2 regions of the Allobosea sp. P4_H5 genome follow, and region 1 is predicted to be linked to the other one. Evidence: predicted binding sites of a transcription regulator. Region 1 holds the regulator's gene; the other holds the start of a gene.
The links. The regulator HrcA, encoded in region 1, represses chaperone genes, less so after heat shock. The targets are predictions, from matches to a motif close to GTTAGCACTCNCNNNNNGNGAGTGCTAAC.
Positions count from the first base shown of each region.

Region 2: groES (co-chaperone GroES) is a predicted target of HrcA. The motif match lies at 2,025-2,053, and genes of this name have one in related genera.

Region 1 covers NZ_JBFUKM010000017.1:52,929-64,204, forward strand. Annotated here, with positions in the region: gene AC1DS0_RS27600 (methyl-accepting chemotaxis protein) at 1-552, shown strand, start outside; gene AC1DS0_RS27605 (LysE family translocator) at 640-1,254, shown strand; gene AC1DS0_RS27610 (cupin domain-containing protein) at 1,256-1,606, shown strand; gene AC1DS0_RS27615 (ankyrin repeat domain-containing protein) at 1,774-2,430, opposite strand; gene hrcA (heat-inducible transcriptional repressor HrcA) at 2,427-3,509, opposite strand; gene rph (ribonuclease PH) at 3,647-4,363, shown strand; gene rdgB (RdgB/HAM1 family non-canonical purine NTP pyrophosphatase) at 4,368-5,015, shown strand; gene hemW (radical SAM family heme chaperone HemW) at 5,012-6,214, shown strand; gene AC1DS0_RS27640 (SMP-30/gluconolactonase/LRE family protein) at 6,396-7,619, shown strand; gene tsaE (tRNA (adenosine(37)-N6)-threonylcarbamoyltransferase complex ATPase subunit type 1 TsaE) at 7,629-9,245, opposite strand; gene AC1DS0_RS27650 (sensor histidine kinase) at 9,242-11,276, opposite strand, start outside.
Region 2 covers NZ_JBFUKM010000004.1:358,496-369,771, reverse strand. Annotated here, with positions in the region: gene AC1DS0_RS10885 (helix-turn-helix domain-containing protein) at 1-419, shown strand, start outside; gene AC1DS0_RS10880 (DUF1801 domain-containing protein) at 427-771, opposite strand; gene AC1DS0_RS10875 (PaaI family thioesterase) at 882-1,367, opposite strand; gene AC1DS0_RS10870 (MarR family winged helix-turn-helix transcriptional regulator) at 1,444-1,899, opposite strand; gene groES (co-chaperone GroES) at 2,116-2,403, shown strand; gene groL (chaperonin GroEL) at 2,451-4,088, shown strand; gene phnD (phosphate/phosphite/phosphonate ABC transporter substrate-binding protein) at 4,316-5,230, shown strand; gene AC1DS0_RS10850 (DoxX family protein) at 5,361-5,744, shown strand; gene AC1DS0_RS10845 (ABC transporter ATP-binding protein/permease) at 5,876-7,975, shown strand; gene AC1DS0_RS10840 (META domain-containing protein) at 8,164-8,646, opposite strand; gene hisG (ATP phosphoribosyltransferase) at 8,821-9,828, opposite strand; gene AC1DS0_RS10830 (ATP phosphoribosyltransferase regulatory subunit) at 9,825-10,931, opposite strand; gene hisS (histidine--tRNA ligase) at 11,024-11,276, opposite strand, start outside.

The DNA of each region.
Region 1 (11,276 bases):
GATCGGATCGGCAGCCTGGTCGAACTGATCCGCAGTCTCGCCGCCCAGACCAACCTGCTGGCGCTCAACGCAACCATCGAGGCCGCGCGCGCCGGAGAAGCCGGCAAGGGCTTCGCGGTGGTCGCTGCCGAGGTCAAATCACTCGCCACGGCCACCAACAACGCAACGCAAACCATCCGCCACGGCGTCGGCGAGGTCGTCGATGCCGGGCGCGCCATCGGAGAGGCGGTACGCGGGCTCGGCCAGACCATGCAGACGCTGCAGGACAGCGCCGATGTCGTCGCCGAGTCGGTCGCCGGGCAGGCCAGCCATATCCGCTCGATCGCCGAGCGGGCCGAAAGCTCGTCCTCGGGCGTCGACGCCATCGCACATCATGCCGCGCTGGTCGAAGGCCTCGCGCGCGAAGCGGCTGCGCTCGCCCGGCAGGTCGACGAGCGCGTCCGGGCGACCTCGTCGCAATCGCTGGCACTGGAACAGTCGATCGGCGATTTCCTCGGCGCGATGGGCAAGGCGCGCGCCGAGAAGCGCGGACGCATCCGCCAGACCGGCTGATATCTCCCATCACGCAAGGCGATGGGACACATCCGGTACAGGCTGCTAATCTGCCCGCAACAAGCCGCCATGAGGGAGTAGCGCTCGATGGATCTCGCCGGGCTTCTGGTTTTCGCCGGTGTCTATTTCCTTGCCGTCGCCTCGCCGGGGCCGGGCATCGCCGCGATCGTGGCGCGCTCGCTCTCGACCGGGTTCAGGCGGGCCGTGCCCTTCGTGCTCGGCATCGCATCCGGCGACCTGGTCTGGCTGGCCTTCTCGGCGCTCGGCCTGTCCGTGCTGATGCAGAACTTCCACGGGCTGTTCCTGGTGATCAAGTATGCGGGCTGCGCCTATCTGATCTATCTCGCCTGGAAGCTCTGGACCGCGCCGGTAAAGAGCCTGGAAGATCAGCCGGCGTTGCGCGGCGAGGGCATCCGCCTCTTCCTCGGGGGGCTCGCGCTGACGCTCGGCAATCCGAAGGTGATGGTGTTCTTCGTCTCGATCCTGCCGCTGATCGTCGATCTGCAGGCGCTGACGCCGCTGGCCTTCGTCGAGGTCGCCGTGCTGACCATGCTGATCATCAACACCACCCTGCTCGGCTATGCCTATGCCGCCGACCGGGCGAGGCTGCTGGTCGCCAGCCCCAAGACCATGCGCCGGATCAACCGCGTCACCGGCGGCGTGATGGCCGGCGCCGCGGCGGCGATCGCGGCGCGCGGCTGAGATGGCCGACGAGCCCGCGCCGCGCGTCATCGCCCGCGAGGACTGGGCTGAGACGCCCGGCGAATGGCATGGCGAGGTCCAGGGCTTCGGCGGCGAGGTCTCGCTGATCTTCGTTCAGGCCGAGCCCGGCAAGGGGCCAAGGCTGCACAGCCATCCCTATCCCGAGACCTTCATCGTGCGCGCCGGGCGGGCGCTCTACACGATCGGCGACCGGGAGATCGAGGCCGGACCGGGGGAAATCCTGGTCGTGCCGGCCGGCGTGCCGCACAAGTTCCGCAGCCTTGGGCCGGAAACGCTGGAATCGATCGACATCCACGCCAGCGAGCGCTTCATCACCGACTGGCTGGAATAGCGGGTCCTCCCCCCGTCTTTCCAGGACATCGCGCAGCGATGGGCCTGGAGTCCAGAGCCGATGCCCGTCGCGAGCAGGACTCCCGGGTTCCGCGCTTTCGTCATCAAAGGCATCGGTTCTGGGTTCCGGGCTCGCGCCTTCGGCGCGCCCCGGAATGACGGTGTGTTTCAGCGCCCGCCGGCGGCTGCAATCAGCCTGGCGACCTCGCTCTGGCCGCGCTTGTGGGCATGCTGGAGCGGGCTGACGCCATCCTTGTCGGCAAGATTGGGATTGGCGCCGGCATCGAGCACGAGCCTGGCAACCTCTCGATGGCGCGGGCCGCCATCGCCGAGGATCACGATCTCCAGAAGGCAGGTCCAGCCGAGATTGTTGACGTGATTCACGTCGATGCCTGATGTCAGGAGCAGCTTGGCGGTCTCGACATGAGCGCGCTCGCAGGCCGGGATCAGCGCATTGCCGCCATAGCGGTTGCGCAACGAGAGATCGGGCTTCAGCGGCAGCATCGCCGCGATGATCTCGGTGCGGCCGCTGGCGCCCGCGAGCAGCCAGGGCGTGTCCTGATTCGACGCCTGGGCATTGGGGCTCGCGCCTGCCGCCAGCAGCGCCTTGGCGACGGCAACATGATTGCCGGCGACGGCGAGCAGGAGCGGCGTCTGACGCTGGCCATCGCGCTGTTCGAGATCTGCCTTGGCGGCGATCAGGCGGTTCACCGCGGCAAGATCGCCACGGCCGGCCGCTTCGAGCAGGCCGGTCTGTGCTTCGCTCGCTCCGGTCATCAGCAGCACTCCCGCCAGGATCGCGCCGGCCCGCAGCCACCGCCTCATCTGCCACCGTCGAGCAGGCGCCCGACCACCTTGGCGGTGTAATCGACCATCGGCACGATCCGGGCGTAGTTCAGCCGGGTCGGGCCGATGATGCCGACGACGCCGACGATGCGCTGGCCGCCATCGCGGAAGGGCGCGGCGATGATCGAGGAGCCCGACATCGAGAACAGGTTGTTCTCCGAGCCGATGAAGATGCGCACGCCGTCACCGGCCTCAGCGCGCGAGAGCAAGTCGATCAGTTCGGTCTGCGTCTCCAGATCGGCGAAAAGCAGGCGGATGCGCTCCAGATCCTCCTGCGCCTTCAGATCCTCGAGCAGATTGGCCTGGCCGCGCACGATGAGATGCCGGTCGCTGGAGGGGCCGGAACTCGTGGCGATGCCCGTCTCGACCAGCCGGGCGGTCAATTCGTCGAGCTCGCGCTCCATCAGGATGCGGCTGTCGGCGATCTCGCGGCGAAGCTCGTCGAGCGTTTTGCCGACGATGCGGGCATTGAGGAAGTTGCCGGCCTCGACCAGCGCCGAAGCCGGCAGGCCCGCCGGCAACGCCAGGATGCGGTTCTCGACCGTGCCGTCATCGGCGACCAGCACGGCGAGCGCGCGGCCGGCATCGAGCCGGACGAACTCGATATGGCGCAGGCGGGCATTGGCCTTGGTGGTGACGACGACGCCGGCGCCGCGCGACAGGCCCGACAGCAAGGCCGAGGCCTCGGTCAACGTCTGGTCGAGCGAGCGGTTGCTGGCGGCCGCCCTGATCTGCGCCTCGATGCGGGAGCGCTCGTCCGAGGTGAGGTTGCCGACCTCCATCATGCCGTCGACGAAGAAGCGCAGGCCGCGCTCGGTCGGCAGGCGCCCGGCCGAGGTGTGGGGGGCGTAGATCAGCCCCGCCATCTCCAGATCGGTCATGACGTTGCGCACCGTCGCCGGCGACAGCGCGATCGGCAGCAGGCGGGCGATGTTGCGCGAGCCGACCGGCTCGCCGGTGGTCAGGTAACCGTCGACGATCTGCCGAAAGATCTCGCGCGAGCGCTGGTCGATCTCGACCAGGCCGCCGGGTGTCTCAGGGCGCGTATGGGCGCTCATACCTTGGCGAACAACCTCAATTCCATGGCCCATTGTCCCCGGCGCAGGCAACCGGATCAAGCCCCATGGCCAGTTCGCCTTGCCGCACTCCGGTTAAGCGCCTACAAGCCGCCGACTCCAAAAGACAGGAAGACACGATGAGACCCTCGAAGCGCGCAGCCGACGAGATGCGGAAGGTCACGCTGGAACGCGGCGTGGTGCGCTATGCGGAAGGCTCGTGCATGGTCACCTTCGGTGAGACGAAGGTGCTCTGCGCCGCCACCGTCGAGGAAAAGGGGCCGCCGTGGTTGCGCGGCACCGGCAAGGGCTGGGTCACCGCCGAATATTCGATGCTGCCGCGCGCCACCCATGAGCGCACCCGCCGCGAGGTCACCTCGGGCAAGCCCTCGGGCCGGACGCAGGAGATCCAGCGCCTGGTCGGGCGCAGCTTGCGCGCCGTGGTCGACCTGACGGCGATCGGCGAGCGCCAGATCGTCGTCGACTGCGACGTGCTGCAGGCCGATGGCGGCACCCGCACCGCCTCGATCACCGGCGCCTGGGTCGCGCTGCACGATGCGCTGAAGTGGATGGAAGGACGCGGGATGCTGAAAGGCGCCAATCCGCTGAAGGATCATGTCGCCGCCGTCTCCTGCGGCATCGTCGCCGGCAACCCGGTGATCGATCTCGATTATGTCGAGGATTCCGGGGCGCAGACCGACGCCAATTTCGTCATCACCGGCGCGGGCGGCCTCGTCGAGGTGCAGGGCACTGCCGAGGGCGCTCCCTTCAGCGAGGACGAGCTGATGGCGCTGCTGAAGCTCGCCAAGGGCGGCATCGGCAAGCTGGTCACGCTGCAGAAGGCGGCGGTGGCCTGACGCCATGACCACCAACCGCCTCCTCACCGGCAAGGTCGTGATCGCGACCCACAACCAAGGCAAGCTGCGCGAAATGCGCGAGCTGATGGCGCCCTATGGGGTCGAGCTCGTCTCGGCCGGCGAGCTTGGCCTGCCGGAGCCGGCGGAGGATGGTCACATGTTCGCCGAGAACGCTGCGATCAAGGCGGTCGCGGCGGCAAACGCCTCCGGCCTGCCGGCGCTGGCGGATGATTCCGGTGTCTGCATCGACGCGCTCGACGGCGCGCCCGGGCTGTTCTCGGCCAACTGGGCCGGGCCGGGCAAGGATTTCGCCCCCGCGCTGGCCAGGGTGCAGATGGAACTCGGCAAGCGCGGCGCGACCACGCCCGAGCAGCGCAAGGCGCATTTCGTCTCGGCGCTGGTGATCGCCTGGCCGGACGGGCATCAGGAACTGTTCGAAGGCCGCGTTTTCGGCGAGATCGTCGATGCACCGCGTGGGTTGTCCGGCTTCGGCTACGACCCGATCTTCCAGCCGGCCGGCCATGCCAAGACCTTCGGCGAGATGAGCGCAGAGGAGAAGCACGGCATCCCGCAGGACGGCTCGCCCGGCCTGTCGCACCGGGCCCGCGCCTTCCATGTGCTCGCCGCCGCCTGCCTGAGGGCGCCCGGTTGAGCCCTTCGGCCGCCCTTGCCGCGCGGCCCGGCGTGCCGAAACATCCGACTGCGGATGCCGGCTTCGCCGTCTATGTGCATTGGCCGTTCTGCCTGGCCAAATGCCCCTATTGCGACTTCAACTCTCATGTACGGCATCAGCCGCCGGATCAGGCCCGCTACATCGCCGCCTTCCGCCGCGAGATCGCCCAGCGGGCGCAGCTCGCGCCCGGACGCACGGTGTCCTCGATCTTCTTCGGCGGCGGCACACCCTCGCTGATGGAGGGCGCGACCGTCGGCGCGATCCTCGATGCGATCGGCGAGCACTGGGCCGTCGATCCCAATTGCGAGATCTCGCTGGAAGCCAACCCGACCAGCGTCGAGGCCGGGCGCTTCCGCGATTTCCGCGCGGCGGGCGTCAACCGCGTCTCGCTCGGCGTGCAGGCGCTGAACGATACCGATCTCAAGGCGCTCGGGCGGATGCATTCGGCGCAGGAGGCGCTCGATGCGGTCGCGATCGCGCGGCGCTATTTCGAGCGCTATTCCTTCGACCTGATCTATGCCCGCTCGCCACTGCAGACTCCGGCGCTGTGGCAGGCCGAGCTCGAGCTCGCGATCAGCCATGCCGCCGAGCACCTGTCGCTCTACCAGCTCACCATCGAACCTGGCACCGCCTTCGACCAGCTCTACAAGGCCGGCAAGCTCGCCATTCCCGATCCCGATGCGGGGGCGGCGCTCTACGAGCTGACGCAGGAAATTACGGCCAAGCACGGCCTGCCGGTCTACGAGATCTCAAACCATGCCCGGCCGGGCGCGGAATGCCGGCACAACCTGATTTACTGGCACTATGGCGAATATGCCGGCATCGGGCCGGGCGCTCATGGCCGGCTGGTGACAGCGGATGGGCGCTTCGCACAATCGACCGAGAAGCGCCCGGAAACCTGGCTGGAGCGGATCGAGGCCGGCGGCGACGCGCTCGTCGAGAATGAGCGCCTCTCGGCCGAGTCGCAGGGCGACGAGTACCTGCTGATGGGCCTGCGGCTCGTCGAAGGCATTGATCTCGACGTGTTCGAGGGACTCGCCGGCCGCAAGCTCAACGGCAACCGGATCGGCAGCCTGATCGCCGAGGGCTTCCTCGCCCGCAAGGCCAATGGCCGTCTCGCCGCGACACCGGAAGGCGCACTCCTGCTCGACGCGCTCGTCGCCGATCTCGCAGCCTAAGTGCCGATCCCGGCGGCAGGCGCCGGACTCGGTATCATTAAACCGATTTAGATCGATGAGAAGCCCTGTTGAGGCAGGGTTCGTCATGACCGCATGGTCACCTTCCGCCACGTCACCGCCGCAATCGGCGCTCCCGATGGCCGGGTAAGAACGACATAAGTTCAACCTAGGGAGGTCACCGATGCAGCCACGCATAATCGATGAATCACGCCCCGCATTGTCACGCCGCCGCCTGTTGCAGGTTGCGGGGGCAGGAGCACTCGTAGCAGCCGCCGATACGGCCTTCGCGCAGACCCCGGCCGCCCGACCTGGGCCGCCGAGCACGATCACCACGCCGCCGCGCGATTTCAGCCGCGGCGGCGCGCCGACCACCTATTTCTGGGATCCGGACGTCCTCGCCGTCGATCCCGCCTTCGAAGGGCTGGCCCAGCCCAATGCCGCGATCCAGCGGCTGTGGACCGGCGCGCTCTGGGCGGAAGGCCCCGCCTGGAACGCGCAGGGGCGCTATCTCGTCTGGAGCGACATCCCGAACAACCGGCAGATGCGCTGGCTCGAGGATGACGGCCGCGTCAGCGTCTTCCGCACGCCATCGGGCAACAGCAACGGCAACAGCTTCGATTTCCAGGGGCGGCAGCTCTCCTGCGAACATCTCAACCGCCGCGTCGTCCGTTATGAGCTCGACGGATCGGTGACGATCCTCGCCGACAAGTTCGATGGCAAGCGGCTGAATTCGCCCAATGACGTCGTCCAGCATCCCGATGGCAGCTACTGGTTCACAGATCCGCCCTATGGCGGCCAGCTCTATGAGGGCGCGCCCGATGCGGCCGGGGGCCCAAGCAACACTAGCGGCAAGATCAATCCCCGGCTCGGCCAGCCGCCGGAGATCGGCTTCTACAAGCGGGAATTGCCGACGAACTGCTATCGCATCGATCCGAGCGGCCGCGTCGATCTCGTCGTCACCGAGCAACAGGTGCCCGATCCGAACGGGCTCTGCTTCTCGCCGGACTACAAGAAGCTCTACATCGCCTCGACCGGCAAGGGCCCGGGCGACACCGGCCCCGGCGGCAAGGGCGACATCCACGTCTTCGATGTCGGCGCCGACAACAAGCTCTCGAACGGCAAGCTGTTCTCGGACTGCATGGTCGACGGGGTGAAATGCGGGCCGGATGGTTTGCGCTGCGACGTGCAGGGCAATCTCTGGGCCTCCAGCAACGCCGGACGCGCCGTCGGCTACAACGGCGTGCTCTGCTTCAACCCGGAGGGCAAACTGATCGGCCGCATCCGGCTGCCGGAGGTCTGCGGCAATGTCTGCTTCGGCGGGCCCAAGCGCAACCGGCTGTTCATGGCCGCGAGCCAGTCGATCTATGCTGTCTATCTGGGCACGCAAGGCGCCGGGCCGGGCTAAGCGCCCGGCTCAGACCCCGTCCTGCTCGGGCTCGGGCCGGTCCTGCTCAGCGGGGTCGGCCTCGGCCTTCGCTTCCGGCTTCTCCTGCCCGGCAAAGAGCTTTGGCAGATAGGTCTCGTACCAGGCCTTCAGCTCTGCCAAGGCCGGCTGTTCGAGGTTGCGGCGGAGGTAAGCCTCGATCCGGGGCAGATGCTTGAGATAGCCGGGCTTGCCGTCGCGCCGGTCGAGCCTCGCGAAGATGCCGGCGATCTTGGTGTTGCGCTGGGCGCCGAGGATCGCGTAGGCGCGGGCGAAACCCGGGACGTCGAAGCCCGGATCGGTGCCTCGCCGCGCCCCGGCATAAGCGGCGAGCAGGCGCAATTCCAGCGCCGCCGGCACGTCGACGCGCGCATCCTGGCCGAGCGAGACGAGGTCGTAGGCGGGGTGGCCGAGCACCGAATCCTGGAAATCGATCAGGCCGAGCCTTGCATGGCCGACGCGATCGGCCAGCCAGAGCAGGTTCGGCGAGTGATAATCGCGCAAGGTCCAGGTCGCCGGCGTCTCGAAGAGCTCGTCGAACAGCTTTTCCCAGATGCGGCTGAACTCCGCCCGTGTCACCGCCGGCAGGGTGACGCCGGCGATATGCGGGGCGTACCAGTCGAGCACCAGCTCTGTCTCGATGGCGAGCGCCTCGCGGTCATAGTCGGGCATGACGTGATCGCGCCCTTCAGCCACCGGCAAGATGGTGGGGAGCGCGTGCCGATGCAGCTCGGCGAGCAGGCGCGCCGCGGCCTCGTAGCGTTCGGGGATCGGCCCGTCCGCGCCGACCACCGGCTCATTGCCAAGGTCCTCGATGATCAGCAGGCCGGTGACGAGATCCTGCGCCAGGATCTCCGGCGCGGAGAGGCCGAGCGAGCGCAGCCCCTTGTCCATGGCGACGAAGGCTTCGACGGTCTCCGCGAGATGGGCGATGGCGCTGTAGGGCTTGCCCTGGCGAATCGCCGGCCCATCCGGGCGCGGCGGCGAGATCATCAGGATCGCGGTCTCGCCCGAGGGCCTGATCAGGCGCTCATAGGCACGGCTGGAGGCATCGCCGAGCATGAACTCGCGCTTCGCTTCGCTCCAGCCGGCCTCGTCGATCAGGCGACGGGCGCCGATCGCGAGCGCCAGTCGCTGGCGCCAGAGCACCCCGCCGGAGAGCGTCGCGATCCGGCCCTGCTCGGGATTGTCGGGGTCGACATCCAGCACGATGTCGAGCCGCCGGCCTGCCGGGAGGCGCGTGCCGGCGCGGTCCGGCCATTCGACGATGGTGACAGCGAGGTCGAGGTCCTCGATCAGCCCGATATCGTCGAGCTCGTCGGGGCTGCGGACGCGGTAGAGATCGGCGTGGAGCAGGAGCCCACGCGGACTGTCATAGCTCTGCACCAGCGTGAAGGTCGGGCTCGGCGCCTCCAGCGCCGGATCCCCGGCGAGGCGGCGCAGCATCGCTCGCGCCAGCAGCGACTTGCCGGCACCGAGATGACCGGAGAGCGCGACGATGTCGCCGGTCTTGAGGATGTCGGCGATATCCTGGGCCAGCCGCGCCGTTGCGGCCTCGTTCGGCAGGATGACGACATGGGTACCAGCCCGCGCGGCCTCGTCACTCATTCGGCCGCGTCCGAGATGCGCATGCCCTCAGGCGGGAAGACGGCGGTGACGCGGGTGCCCTTGCCCAGGGCGGAATCCAGCTCGACGCGGCCGCCATGCAGTTCGACGATCGAGCGGACCATCGACAGGCCGAGCCCGACGCCGCGATGGCGTGATCCCAGCGAATGACTCTCGAAGCGGTCAAACACCTTTTCCTTGACCTCGTCCGGGATGCCGCGGCCCTCGTCGGCGACGGTGATGCGGATCTCGCCGCCGAAGCGGCCTGCGCTGACGCTAATGGTCTGGCCGGGCTGCGAGAAGCCGATCGCATTGGAGAGCAGGTTGAACAGAATCTGGCGCAGGCGCTTGGGATCGGCGCGCAGGGGGCCGGTCTGGGGAGCGATATCGACCTGCAGCTTGAGCTTGCTATCGGCCAGGCGATCCTGCAGCCCGGTCGCGGCCTGGGCGATGCTCTTGGCGACGTCGACCTCCTCGAGATCGAGGGCGAGCGCGCCATTGTCGATCGAGGCGAGGTCGAGGATGTCGTTGATGATGGCGAGCAGCGCGCCGGAGGAGCGGACGATGTGACCGGTGTAGTCGCGCTGCTTGTCGTTGAGCGCGCCGACCGTCTCCTCGCCGAGCAATTGCGCGAAGCCGATGATGTTGGTCAGCGGCGAGCGCAATTCGTAGGAGACGTGGTGGACGAACTCCTCGCGCAGCCGCGAAGCGCGCTCCAGAGCGTCGTTGCGCTCGGTCAGCGCCCGCTCGACGTTCACGCCGGCGGTGACGTCGGCGAAGGTGATCAGCGTCGCGCCATCGGGCAGCGGCGTGGCCGTGCAGTCGAGCACCGTGCCATCGCGGCGTTCCATATGGCAGCGATAATCCTCGCGCGCATCGCGCACGCCGGCGACCGCGCTGCGAATTTCGGTCCAGACCGCGTCGTCCGGGAAGAGCGGGCGGCTCAGGGTCACGACCTCGTCGATATGCGGCGCCGCGGCGGCGCGCTCCGAGGTGAGCTTCCAGAGCTGGGCGAAGGCCGGATTGGAGAGCTTGAGACGCCCGTCCGAGCCGAACACGGCGACGCCCTCGCGCAGCGAGTCGAGCGTCTCGCGCTGGGTGCGCGAGAGCGCGTTGAAGCGCGATTCCAGGGTGAAGCGCTCGGTCTCGTCGTCGAAGAGGTAGGTGACGCCGCCCTGCGGGTTCGGGCTGGCGACGACATGGACGGTCCGCCCGTCGGGCAGATACCACCAATCCTCGCTGGCGCGCGTCGCGGTATAGGCGGCATGGACCTGGGCCTTCCAGGTGCGGTAGTCGCCGAGCTCGGGCAGGCGCCGCTCGGTCCGCAGGCGGTCGAGGATCTCGCCGTCGCCTGGGCTTGAATCGAGGAAACCCGGATCGAGCGACCAGAGAGCCTCATAGCCGCTGTTGCGATAGACCAGGCGCTGCGAGGCGTCGAAGACGGCGACGCCGGTCTTCAGCCGGTCGAGCGTGCGCACATGCGCGTCCATCTGGCGCTGCAGATCGGCGCGAACCGCCTCGAGCTCGCTCATATCGGTGGCGATACCGGCATAGCCGGAAGGCGTCGGCGTCTCCATGACGTCGACGATGCGGCGCTGGCCGGCCATGACGACGGGCGCGCGCAGCTGGAAGATGCGCCCGTCCTTGCGGGCCTTGGCCGCCGCCTCGCGCTCGCTGCGATCGAACAGGTCGAGCCCAGCCGTGACCGCCTGCTGGCTGTCGGCGGCCTCGACGGCGCGGGCATAGGCTGCGTTGACCCAGCTCAGGTGGCCATCGGTCGCGCGCATCCAGACCGGCTGAGGCACGCCGGCGAGCAAGGTCGTGAGCGCGGCATGGTCGGTGGCGAGTTTGCCGAGCTCATTCTCCAGCGCCAGCGCCCGCGCCCGTTCGCCGCCGACCTCACGCAGACGGATCACGGCGCGGCCGGCGACGGGCCGCCCTTCCGCATCGACGAAACGCCCCGCCTTGGCCTTGAAGGTGAAGGCGAAGGCCTCGCCGCGCTCCTTGAGGGCCTCGGTCGCCAACTCGAGGCGC
Region 2 (11,276 bases), on a different contig from region 1:
TGGACGAGCCCGGGAGGCTGGAGGAAACCGCGCTGCGCCTCGCCGGCGCGGTGGCGAGCGTGCTGTCAGGGGCAAAGCCCGGGATCGAGACGCCGAGCGCTCGCGACCAACGCCGGATCACGCGGGCGCTGCGCCATATCGAGGCGCATTGCGAAGACGCTCTCTCGATCGATGAACTGGCGCGGCAGGCGGCGATGAGCCCCTATCATTTCCTGCGCACCTTCCGGGCGCTGATCGGGATGACGCCGCATCAATATGTGCTGCGCACCCGCCTGCACAGGGCGGCCTTGCTGCTGCGCCGGACGAAGCTGCCGGTCGCGGGCATCGCCTTCGATTGCGGCTTCGGCGACCTCTCGACCTTCAATCGCCGCTTCAAGCGGGTGATGGGCGAGAGCCCGGGCAACTATCGCGGCGAGTAAGCGGCGCTCAGCGCTTTGCCCAGCGGTGATAGGTCAAAGCGAGGGCGATGCAATGCGCCAGCGGCTCGGCCGGCGGCTCGCGCTCGACAGCGAAGATCAGCGCCCGGTTACCGTCGTAGCTGAACTGCTCGGAGTAATGGCGCCGATACGTCTCGATCAGGCTGGTCTGGCAGTGGACATAGAGCGCGTAGTGGGTCGACGAGCCTTTCAGTGCGTCGATCCGCACAGTCGTCCCGGTCCTCGGCCGCCTGGGCAGCCAGGCAGGCTCGCCCCATTTCAGCGTCTCCATGAGCGGCCCTATGTCGGGATTTCCGGCGGCGGCCTCGAGGATCATCTGGCGCAGGCGCAGCATGGGCAGCCGAAGTGGCTCCGGCAGCGATCGAAACCTCGCTTCGACGGCCGCGTCGGTAAATGGCGCAAATGTCACGAGCCGCTCCTGCCACCGGCAGGTGCGGCGCCCGATCAGCGCCCCGCACCCGCCTTCGCACCGAAGATCATGCAGGTCTCCGTCCCGTGCGCCAGCAATTTGCCTTGCGCGTCGATCAGCTTGCCCTCGCTGGTCGCGACCGAACCGCCACGATGGATCAGCTTGCCCTCGCAGCGCACCGGGCCGCTGGCGGGCATGACCGGGCGGACATAGTTCAGTTTCATCTCCAGCGTGGTGTAGCCCTCGCCGACCCGCAGCGTCGAGTGCACGGCGCAGGCCATGGCGGAATCGAGGATCGTCGCGATCCAGCCGCCGTGGATCGTTCCCAGCGGGTTGAAGAAGCGCGGCGAGGGCGTGCCGACGAAGACCGCCCTGCCCTCCTCGACCTCGACGAGGTCGAAATCCATGGTGTCGGCGAAAGGTGGGCCGGGATGGCGTCCCTCGACGATCCCGCGCAGGAAGGATGTGCCGTCCTCCGCCAGCAGGACATCACGGCTGACGACACCGACCTGGCGGGACATGACTGCGCTCCATCTCTATCGTGTAGATGCACGATAGAGATGGAATTGGATGGCGGTCAAGCCAGCCGGTGTGGGGTCAGCCGACTTCCCTCGCGGCCCGTCTAATCGTCCTGAGACTGTCGCGCGTCTCGCTCCAGCGCTCTTGGCCGAGCCCGCCCTCGATCTTGTCCTGCGCCGCGCGCCAATAAGGGATCGCCGCCTCGATCGCGGCGCGGCCCTTCTCGGTCACGGCATAGGTCAGCGCCCTGCCCTTGCAGTCGACCGGTTCGATCAGCTTCTCGGCAGCGAGGAGCTGGAGGTTGCGGGTCAGCGACGTCCGCTCCAGCGCAAAGCGGTCGGCAAGCTCGGTGACCGAGCGCCAGGCGCCGGTCGAGAGGGCCGAGAGCAGCACGAACTGGGTGATCTTCAGGCCGCTCGGACGCATTGCCTCGTCATAGGCGCGGGTCACGGCCCGTGCGGTCATGCGCACATGCAACACCACGCAGGAGCGGGCGATGTCGTCGAGATGGAGATCGGGCACTGGCGTCGTCATCTCGCCACGATAGCCGGTTTAAGGTCCCACCGCAGCAGCGCAGATGGCGGCCGGTCGTCGCGTTCACCTTTTGCGCAGCGCTTTCCTTGACTCCGGCAGACCCCGCGCCTATCTCCGCGACGTCGGTTAGCACTCATTTGGTGAGACTGCTAACAGACCCCTTTCACGGGCCAAACTCGAGCCCGTCCAGAATAAGACCGAGAGGAAGACAGAACCATGAAGTTCCGTCCGCTGCATGACCGCGTTGTGGTCCGTCGCCTTGATGGCGAAGAGAAGACCAAGGGTGGCATCATCATCCCCGATACCGCCAAGGAAAAGCCCCAGGAGGGCGAGGTCGTCGCCGTCGGCGCTGGTGCCCGCGACGACGCCGGCAAGCTGGTTGCGCTCGATGTCAAGAAGGGCGATCGCGTCCTCTTCGGCAAGTGGAGTGGCACCGAGGTCAAGATCGACGGCCAGGATCTCCTGATCATGAAGGAATCCGACATCATGGGCATCGTCGGCTGAGCAGCCAGACGCCCACCCGTCCGTAGAGTTCAATCAGGAGTAGTCTCATGGCTGCCAAAGAAGTTCGCTTTTCCACCGACGCCCGCGACAAGATGCTGCGCGGCGTGGACATCCTCGCCAATGCCGTAAAGGTCACGCTGGGTCCGAAGGGCCGCAACGTCGTGATCGAGAAGTCGTTCGGCGCCCCGCGCATCACCAAGGACGGCGTCACCGTCGCCAAGGAGATCGAGCTCGCCGACAAGTTCGAGAACATGGGCGCTCAGATGGTCCGCGAAGTCGCTTCGCGCCAAAACGACCATGCCGGCGACGGCACCACCACCGCCACCGTGCTCGCCCAGGCGATCGTCCGTGAGGGCGCCAAGTCGGTTGCGGCCGGCATGAACCCGATGGACCTGAAGCGCGGCATCGACCTGGCCGTCGAGGCCATCGTCGCCGACCTCAAGAAGAACTCCAAGAAGGTCACCTCGAACGCGGAAGTCGCGCAGGTCGGCACCATCTCGGCGAACGGCGACGAGTCGGTCGGCAAGATGATCTCGACCGCCATGCAGAAGGTCGGCAACGAGGGTGTCATCACCGTCGAGGAAGCCAAGACCGCCGAGACCGAGCTCGACGTCGTCGAGGGCATGCAGTTCGACCGTGGCTATCTCTCGCCCTACTTCATCACCAACGCCGAGAAGATGGTCGCCGAGCTCGAGGACCCCTACATCCTCATCTTCGAGAAGAAGCTGTCGTCGCTCCAGGCGATGCTGCCGATCCTCGAGGCCGTCGTGCAGACCGGCAAGCCGCTCCTGATCATCGCCGAGGACGTCGAGGGCGAGGCTCTCGCCACGCTCGTCGTCAACAAGCTCCGTGGCGGCCTGAAGGTCGCGGCCGTCAAGGCTCCGGGCTTCGGTGACCGCCGCAAGGCCATGCTCGAGGACATCTCGATCCTGACCGCCGGTCAGATGATCTCGGAAGACCTCGGCATCAAGCTCGAGACCGTGACGCTCAACATGCTCGGCCGCGCCAAGAAGGTGCGCATCGAGAAGGAGAACACCACGATCATCGACGGCGCCGGCAAGAAGAAGGACATTGAGGGCCGCGTTGCGCAGATCAAGGCGCAGATCGAGGAGACCACCTCGGACTACGACCGTGAGAAGCTCCAGGAGCGTCTGGCCAAGCTCGCCGGCGGCGTCGCGGTCATCCGCGTCGGTGGCGCGACCGAGGTCGAGGTCAAGGAGAAGAAGGACCGCGTCGACGATGCCCTGAACGCCACCCGCGCTGCGGTGGAAGAAGGCATCCTGCCGGGCGGCGGCGTCGCCCTCCTGCGTGCGCTGTCCTCGGTCAAGGGCATCAAGACCCAGAACGACGACCAGAAGACCGGCGTCGAGATCGTCCGCAAGGCGATCGCTGCTCCGGCTCGCCAGATCGTCGACAACGCCGGCGGTGACGGCGCGGTCGTGATCGGCAAGCTGCTGGAGTCGAAGGACTACGCCTGGGGCTACAACGCCCAGACCGGCGAGTATGGCGACCTGGTCAAGGCCGGCATCATCGACCCGACCAAGGTCGTGCGCACGGCGATCCAGGACGCGGCTTCGATCGCCGGCCTGCTGATCACCACCGAGGCGATGATCGCCGAGGCGCCGAAGAAGGACGCCCCGATGCCCCCGATGGGCGGCGGCGGCATGGGCGGCATGGACTTCTGAGGAAGTCCAGACGCCCAAGACCTTGAGTGCCGAAACCGGGCAAGCCCGGTTTCGGTGGCGGCATGGACTTCTGATAAGAAGCCCAGCCCTCGCCTTTTGCGAGAACCATGGAGGCCCGGCGCAAGCCGGGCCTTTCTCGTTTGCCGGCGCGTCGCGCAAACGACATCGCCTCGTAATCACGTTGACGCCGCCTGCTGATCGGATGGGTTTCCTTCGGAGACCTAGTCATGATCACCCGCCGCCTGTTCCTTGCCGGCTCCGCTTCGAGCCTCGCACTACCTGCCCTCGCCCAGCAGGACTGGCGGCAGGCGATCAAGGAAGTGCGTTTCGGCGTATCCTCGGCCGAGAACGAGGCGGCGGCGGTCGCACGCAACCAGCCCGTGGTCGACTATCTTGCGCAGAAGCTCGGCGTGCCGGTGAAGCTCTACCGGGTCAGCGACTATGCCGGACTGGTCGAGGCGATGCGCGCCGATCAGCTCGAATTCGCCCGCTTCGGGCCGGCGGTCTATTCGCTCGGCCGGCGCGTGCTCGGCGACAAGCTGCAGCCGCTGTTCCGCGATGTCGATAACAACGGCCAGGAAGGCTACTACTCGGTCGTGGTCGTGCGTGCCGACAGCCCCTATCGGACGATCGCCGACCTCAAGGGCAAGAGCTTCGCCTTCGCCGATCCGAACTCGACCTCGGGCTTTGCCTTCCCCGCCTATTTCCTGCGCAAGCAGAGTTTCGATCCGCAGGCGCATTTCGGCGGCACGGTCTTCTCCGGCGGCCACGATAATTCGGTTCTGGCGCTGGTGCGCGGCCAGTTCGACGGCGTCGCGACCTATCAGGTCAACGAAAACTCCGGCGTCGTGCAGCGGCTGGCGCTGCGCGGCATGATCCCTGCCGATGCGACGCGGGTGATCTGGACTTCCCCGCTCATCCCGGCGAGCCCGTTCTCGACACGGGCGAACCTGCCCCCTGCTCTCAAGGATGCGTTCGTCGCAGCCATGATGACGATGAAGGACGAGGCCCCGGAGGTGTTCAGGGCCTTCACTGACGGGCAAGTGTCGCGCTATGCGCCGGCGAAGCACGAGGACTATCTCGACGTCATCGCCGTAACGGATGAACTGGAAGCGCGGCGCAAGCAGAAGCCGGGCGGCTGAACCCCGGTTCGGCAACGAGCCGCTTTGCACAGCTACGAGCGCCCGCAGGCTTGCGTCGACTTTGGTTGTAGGTCCTAGATCGCGACTGGTGCGGCATCCTGCCGCGCTCATGCTTTCGGGGGTCCTTTTCATGAACAACCCTGCCCTGGGCGATGCCGCCAAACTGGTCGGCCGCATCCTGCTCGCCCTGATGTTCGTGCTCGCCGGCTGGTCCAAGATCAGCGGCTATGCCGGTACGCAAGGCTACATGGCCTCGGCCGGCGTGCCCGGTATCCTGCTGCCGCTCGTCATCATCGTCGAGTTGCTCGGCGGCCTGATGATCGTCATCGGCTTCAAGACCCGCCTCGTCGCCCTTGTCCTGTGCGCCTTCACCCTCGCCGCCACAGTGCTGTTCCACATGAACTGGGCGCAGCCGATGCAGCAGCTCCTGTTCATGAAGAACCTGTCGGTCGCCGGCGGCTTCCTCGTGCTGTTCGCGGCCGGCGCAGGCGCCTATTCGGTCGACAGGGAGTGAGGCCCATCACAAAACGCTGAAAAAGCGCGGCCCGGTCTTGAGCCGGGCCTTTTTTGTGCGCAGGGCTGATCTACAACGCTTTCTCCTAAGCAGTGCGTCTCCCGCGCTGATTCCCCGACAAGGACGATGCCATGCGCCTGTTGAGTTTCGCCGTCGCCGCGCTTGCCGTGATCGCGCTCGTGGTCGGCCAGCAAAGCGGCAGCCACGGCATCCTCGGCCTCGGCGCCGTCGGCCTGCTGCTGGCATTCGCCACCTTCCGGGCAACCGAGATCAGCACCTTCCTGAAGATCTTCTCGGTCATCTTCGCGGTGGAATACGTGGCGACCGGTGCCGGCGCGGTGCTGGCGCAAACCGGGCTCTGGCCGGCCAGCTGGCAGGCGATCGCACCGCCGGCGAGCCTGCCGACGACGATCGCCGTCTTCGGCATCCTCGTCTACGGGATCTCGTTCATCCCGGCGATCCGGCGCATCGCCCGGCTGGCTTCGCCCTATTTCGAGGCGCCGGAAGCGACCACGGCACAGCTCTGGCCCGTGAAGCCCTTCTCGATCGGCACGGGCCGGCTCGGCATCGCGCTGCTGGTCTTCCTCGTGGTGCTCAACCAGATCCAGGTCGGCATCTCGCTGCGCCTCTCCTTCTTCAATCGCGATTTCTACAATGCGATCCAGGAGAAGGACGCGGCGACCTTCTGGTACCAGCTGATCTACGTCTTCAGCGTCTGGGCGGCGATCTTCGTCATCTCCAACCTGATCGAGATGGTTGCCAACTACACGCTCCTGATCCGCTGGCGCCGCTGGATGGCGGAGAGCTTCAGTGCGGCCTGGCTGCGCAACGCCAATCACTACCGGGTCTCGCTCGCCCACACCGCCGACAACCCCGACCAGCGTATCGCCGAAGACACGCGCGCCTTCGTCAACCAGACCTACAGCTTCGCCCTGCCACTGCTGACGCAGGTGTCGACGCTGGTCTCGTTCTCGATCATCCTCTGGTCGATCCCGGTCGCCAGCGTCGTGCCAGGGACCGAGATCAGCATTCCCGGCTTCATCTTCTGGATGGCGCTGATCTATTCGGTCGCCGCGACCTGGATCGCCCATCTCATCGGCCGGCCGATGATCGGCCTGGAGTTCGAGCAGGAGAAGCGCGAGGCGAATTTCCGCTACTCGCTGGCCCGGCTGCGCGAATATTCCGAACAGATCGCCCTAATGCGCGGCGAGACCTCCGAGCAACGCCACCTCACCGAACGTTTCGGTGACATCGTCCAGAACTTTTACCGGCTGGTCTGGGCGCGGGTGCGGCTGACGACCTTCACCCTGTCCTTCGCGCAGGCCAATGTCGTCGTGCCCTACATCCTGCTCGCGCCACATTATTTCTCGGGCAAGATCACGCTCGGCATCATGACCCAGGTCGCCTCGGCCTTCGACCGGGTGCAGACGGCGATGTCGTTCTTCATCGACCGCTACCAGTCGATCGCCTCCTATGTCGCCTCGATCAACCGTCTCACCACCTTCGAGGCTGCGATCGCCCAGGCGGAAGCGCAGGGAGCCGGCGGCGCAGACGCCGGGATCGACATCGCGCAGAAGACCGGCAAGGACACGACGATCGAGACGCTGTCGCTCACCCTGCCAAACAGCAAGCAGATCGTGAACGCGTCCGATCTGACCCTGCCGGCCGGGCATTCGACGCTGGTCGTCGGCCCCTCCGGCTCCGGCAAGTCGACCCTGTTCCGGGCGCTCGCCGGCATCTGGCCGTTCGGCAAGGGCAAGGTCACGACGCCCGCCGGCCAGAACATGCTGCTATTGCCGCAGCGGCCCTACCTGCCGCAAGGCTCCCTGCGGGCAGTGCTGTCCTATCCGGCCGAGCCCAACGCCTTCAGCGATGCCGACATCCAGGCGGCAATGGAGAAGGTCAAGCTCGGCCATCTCGCCGAGCGGCTCGACGAGGTCGACCTCTGGGGCCAGCGCCTCTCCGGCGGCGAGCAGCAGCGGCTGGCGGTCGCCCGCGCACTGCTCGCCAAGCCCGACTGGCTCTTCCTCGACGAGGCGACCGCCTCGCTCGACGAGACGCTCGAGAACGAGATCTATGCGATGATCCGGCGCGAACTGCCGCAGACCAGCATCGTCTCGATCGGCCACCGCTCGACACTGCGCGCTTTGCATGACGGGCTGGTCGCGATGGAGAAGAACGCCGACGGCACCTTCAGCCCGAAGGCGAAGGTCATGGCAGAGGCGAAGTGATCAATTAGAGGGACAGGCAACACCCAACCGTCATTCCGGGGCAGGCCGAAGGCCTGAGCCCGGAATCAAGAACTGATGCCCTGCTCGGAGAAAGCTATCCACTCTCGCGCTTTTGCCACAACCGGCATCGGTTCTGGGTTCCGGGTTCGCCGCTGCGCGGCGCCCCGGAATGACGCCGGAGCGCTGCCTCAGATCCCGCGGTCGAAGCGGATCTCGCCGGCACCCGTCTTGAGGACGAGGCGGCCCTCGACCATGTCCCATTGTTTGGCGGTGCGCAGCGCCATCAGATAGCTGCGCTCGAAATCCGCGGCGCTCTTGTCGCAGGCCGCCTTGGTCACCGCGATCGGGCCGACGGCGAAGGCCTGCTGCCGCAGCGGATAGGCCGAGGCCGAAAAAGTGTTGCAGCCGGCAAAGCCGGTGCCGCGCAGATTGGAGTCGACCTTCAGCGTCGCCCGGAAGCCGTTGATCGGCTTGCCGTTCATCTGGATCGCTGTCCAGGAGGCGTCGAGCGGGAAGTTCTTCTCCTGTTTCGGCGGCGGAGCCTCCCCTCCCGGCTGCTCACTACGAGACGGCATCTGCTGGCGACGCTGGGCGAGCGCATCGCTCACCAGCACCGGCGACAGGGAGAGAACGAGGGCGGCCAGGAGGCCAAGGCGCGACTGCGTATTCAACTGGTCCAGACCCCGATTGGAAAGAGCGACAGCTCGTAGGAGAACCCGATACTTTCCACTGCACCGATCGTGGTGGCGAGCGCAAGTCTCGATCGCACCGCTTTTGGTACGACTTGCACCGAAATCGCCTCGCCCGGCTGAATTACCCGGACATTGCGTCGGGAATCCGGCGGGTCAGATCCGCGCCAGCAGCCGCTCGATCAGCGGGTTGGAGCGGCGGAAGACATAATCGAGCGCCCGTACGGTGATGTCGTCGGCGCCGGCCTTGCTCAGTTCCTCGACCAGCGGGAACACCGCCTTGCGCGGGCAGTGCAAGGTGACGACGCCGTCGCCGCCGGCCGTGCCGAAGGGCAGGCGCGCGCCGAACCGGTGCGCGATCTCGCCGAGCCGCTGCGGCGAGACGGCGTTGAGCACGGCGCGGACCTCGCGCAGCGAGCGCGCCTCCTCCTCCGCCGCGATGCGCGACAGGATGGCGCCCGCCGCTTCCCGCGCCTGCTTGCCCCAGGGTGCGCGCACGGACGCCACGAGATTGGCCTCCGAGGCCAGGATCACGCCGTCGTCCAGCACCTTCAACGCGTTCGCAGAGAGCGTCGCGCCGGTGGTGGTAATGTCGACGACGATCTCGGCGGTGCCGGCCGCCGGGGCGCCCTCGGTCGCGCCGAGGCTCTCGACGATACGGTAGTCAGCGAGGCCGTGGCCGGCGAAGAAGCGGCGGGTGAGGTTCACATATTTGGTGGCGACGCGCAGCTTGCGGCCGGTGCGGGCACGCATGGTCGCGGCGACGTCGTCGAGATCGGCCATGGTGCGCACATCGATCCAGGCCTGCGGCACGGCGACGACGACATTGGCCTGGCCGAAGCCGAGCGGCGCCAGCAGCACCATGCTGGCATCGGCATCGGCGACCTGCTCGCGCACCAGATCCTCGCCGGTGATGCCGAGATGGGCGGCGCCGGAAGAGAGCTGCGCGACGATCTCGGAGGCCGAGAGATAAGCGACCTCGGCCCCGCCGAGCCCGGCGATCTGGCCGCGATATTCGCGCTGGCCGCGTGCCTGCACGAAGGAGAGGCCGGCACGGCCGAAGAAGGCGGTGGCGTTCTCCTGCAGCCTGCCCTTGGAGGGAACGGCGAGGACCAAAGGCGCGTCGTTGATCGGGTCTTGCGTCATTATCTCCGCCCCGCTCATGCCTTGCCTCCCGCGAGACGATCGAGCCAGAGCGAGGCGCCGACGGCCGGCACCGGCGCAGGCGCACCGAGACGCTGGAGCACGCCATCATAGCGGCCGCCGCCAGCAATCGGCTTCAAATCCGGCCGGGCCGGGTCGTGCAATTCGAAGATGAAGCCGGTGTAGTAATCGAGATTGCGGGCGAAGCCGGCCGAGAACGAGATGCTGGCGACATCGACACCGCGCGCGGCGAGGAAGCCGGTGCGCTCGTCGAAAGCGTCGAGCGCGGCCGACAGATCGAGTCCAGCCTCGCCGGCGAGTTTGCGCAGGGCGGCGGAGGCGCCGTCCGGATCGCCGCCGATCGCCAGCGCATGCGCGATAACGCCGCTCGCCTCGCCATTGACCGGGTTGTCGCGCTCGGCCGCCCGCGCCAGGAAGCGCTCGGCAATGTCGCCAGCCGAGCGGCCACCGACGGTCGAGATGCCCGCAATCGAGAGCACGTCCTGGACGAAAGCGCGCGCGGCCTTGGGATCCTGCCCTTCCAGCGCCTTGAGCAAGCCGGCATGAGCGTGCTCGACCTCGTTTACCGGCGGCTCGAGCGCGGCGACGGCGTCGGCGCCCTTGCCCTGCGCGACGGAGCGCATCAGCCGGCGACGGGCAGCTTGCGGCACGCCGAGCCGATCGAGCAGCGCGGTGAGCAATGCGACATCGCCCATCAGCAGGCGCGGTCGGGCCAGGCCGAGCGCGGCGGCGGACTCGACCGTGAGCGCCATGATCTCGGCATCGGCAGCAGCAAAGTCGGTGCGGCCGAAGGATTCGAGGCCGGCCTGGGCGAATTCGCTTGGCTCGTTCGCGCCACGCATGCGGAAGACCGGGCCGGCATAGGCGTAGGAGGCCGGCTCGCTGGCATGGGCAGCGATATGGGCCAGCGCGACAGGGATGGTGTATTCGGGCCGCAGGCACCATTCGCGCCCGTCATCGTCCTGCGTCAGGAAGATGCGGCGGCGGATATCCTCGCCGGAGAGGTCGAGGAAGGGTTCGACGGGCTGCAGGATCGCCGGCTCGGCGCGCCGATAGCCCTCGCGCTCGAACGGCGCGATCACGGTCTCGAGCTTTGAGCGCATGGCCGGCACTTTACAAAAACCCTGTTGCGGCGTCGTCCTAGCAGGGACGCCCGCGATTTTCGACGGTTTTTAGGGAATTGGGTGAACGGGAATCAGGCGTAGCGCCCCAGGACCCGCTTCACCCCCTCGACCAGCTCACCCGCCGGCACGGAAAACTGCGCCTGCGCCTGCCGCTCCTTGTGCTCGGCCGAGTCCTTCAAATCGCGACCGGCAGCGGCGAGTTCGGCGCCGAGGATCAGGTCCTTGATCACCACCGTGCCGGCTTCGCGCTCGGACGAGCCCTGGATCACCGCACAGACCGCACCGCGCCGGTCGGCATATTTCATCTGGGCGTTGAAGCCGGAC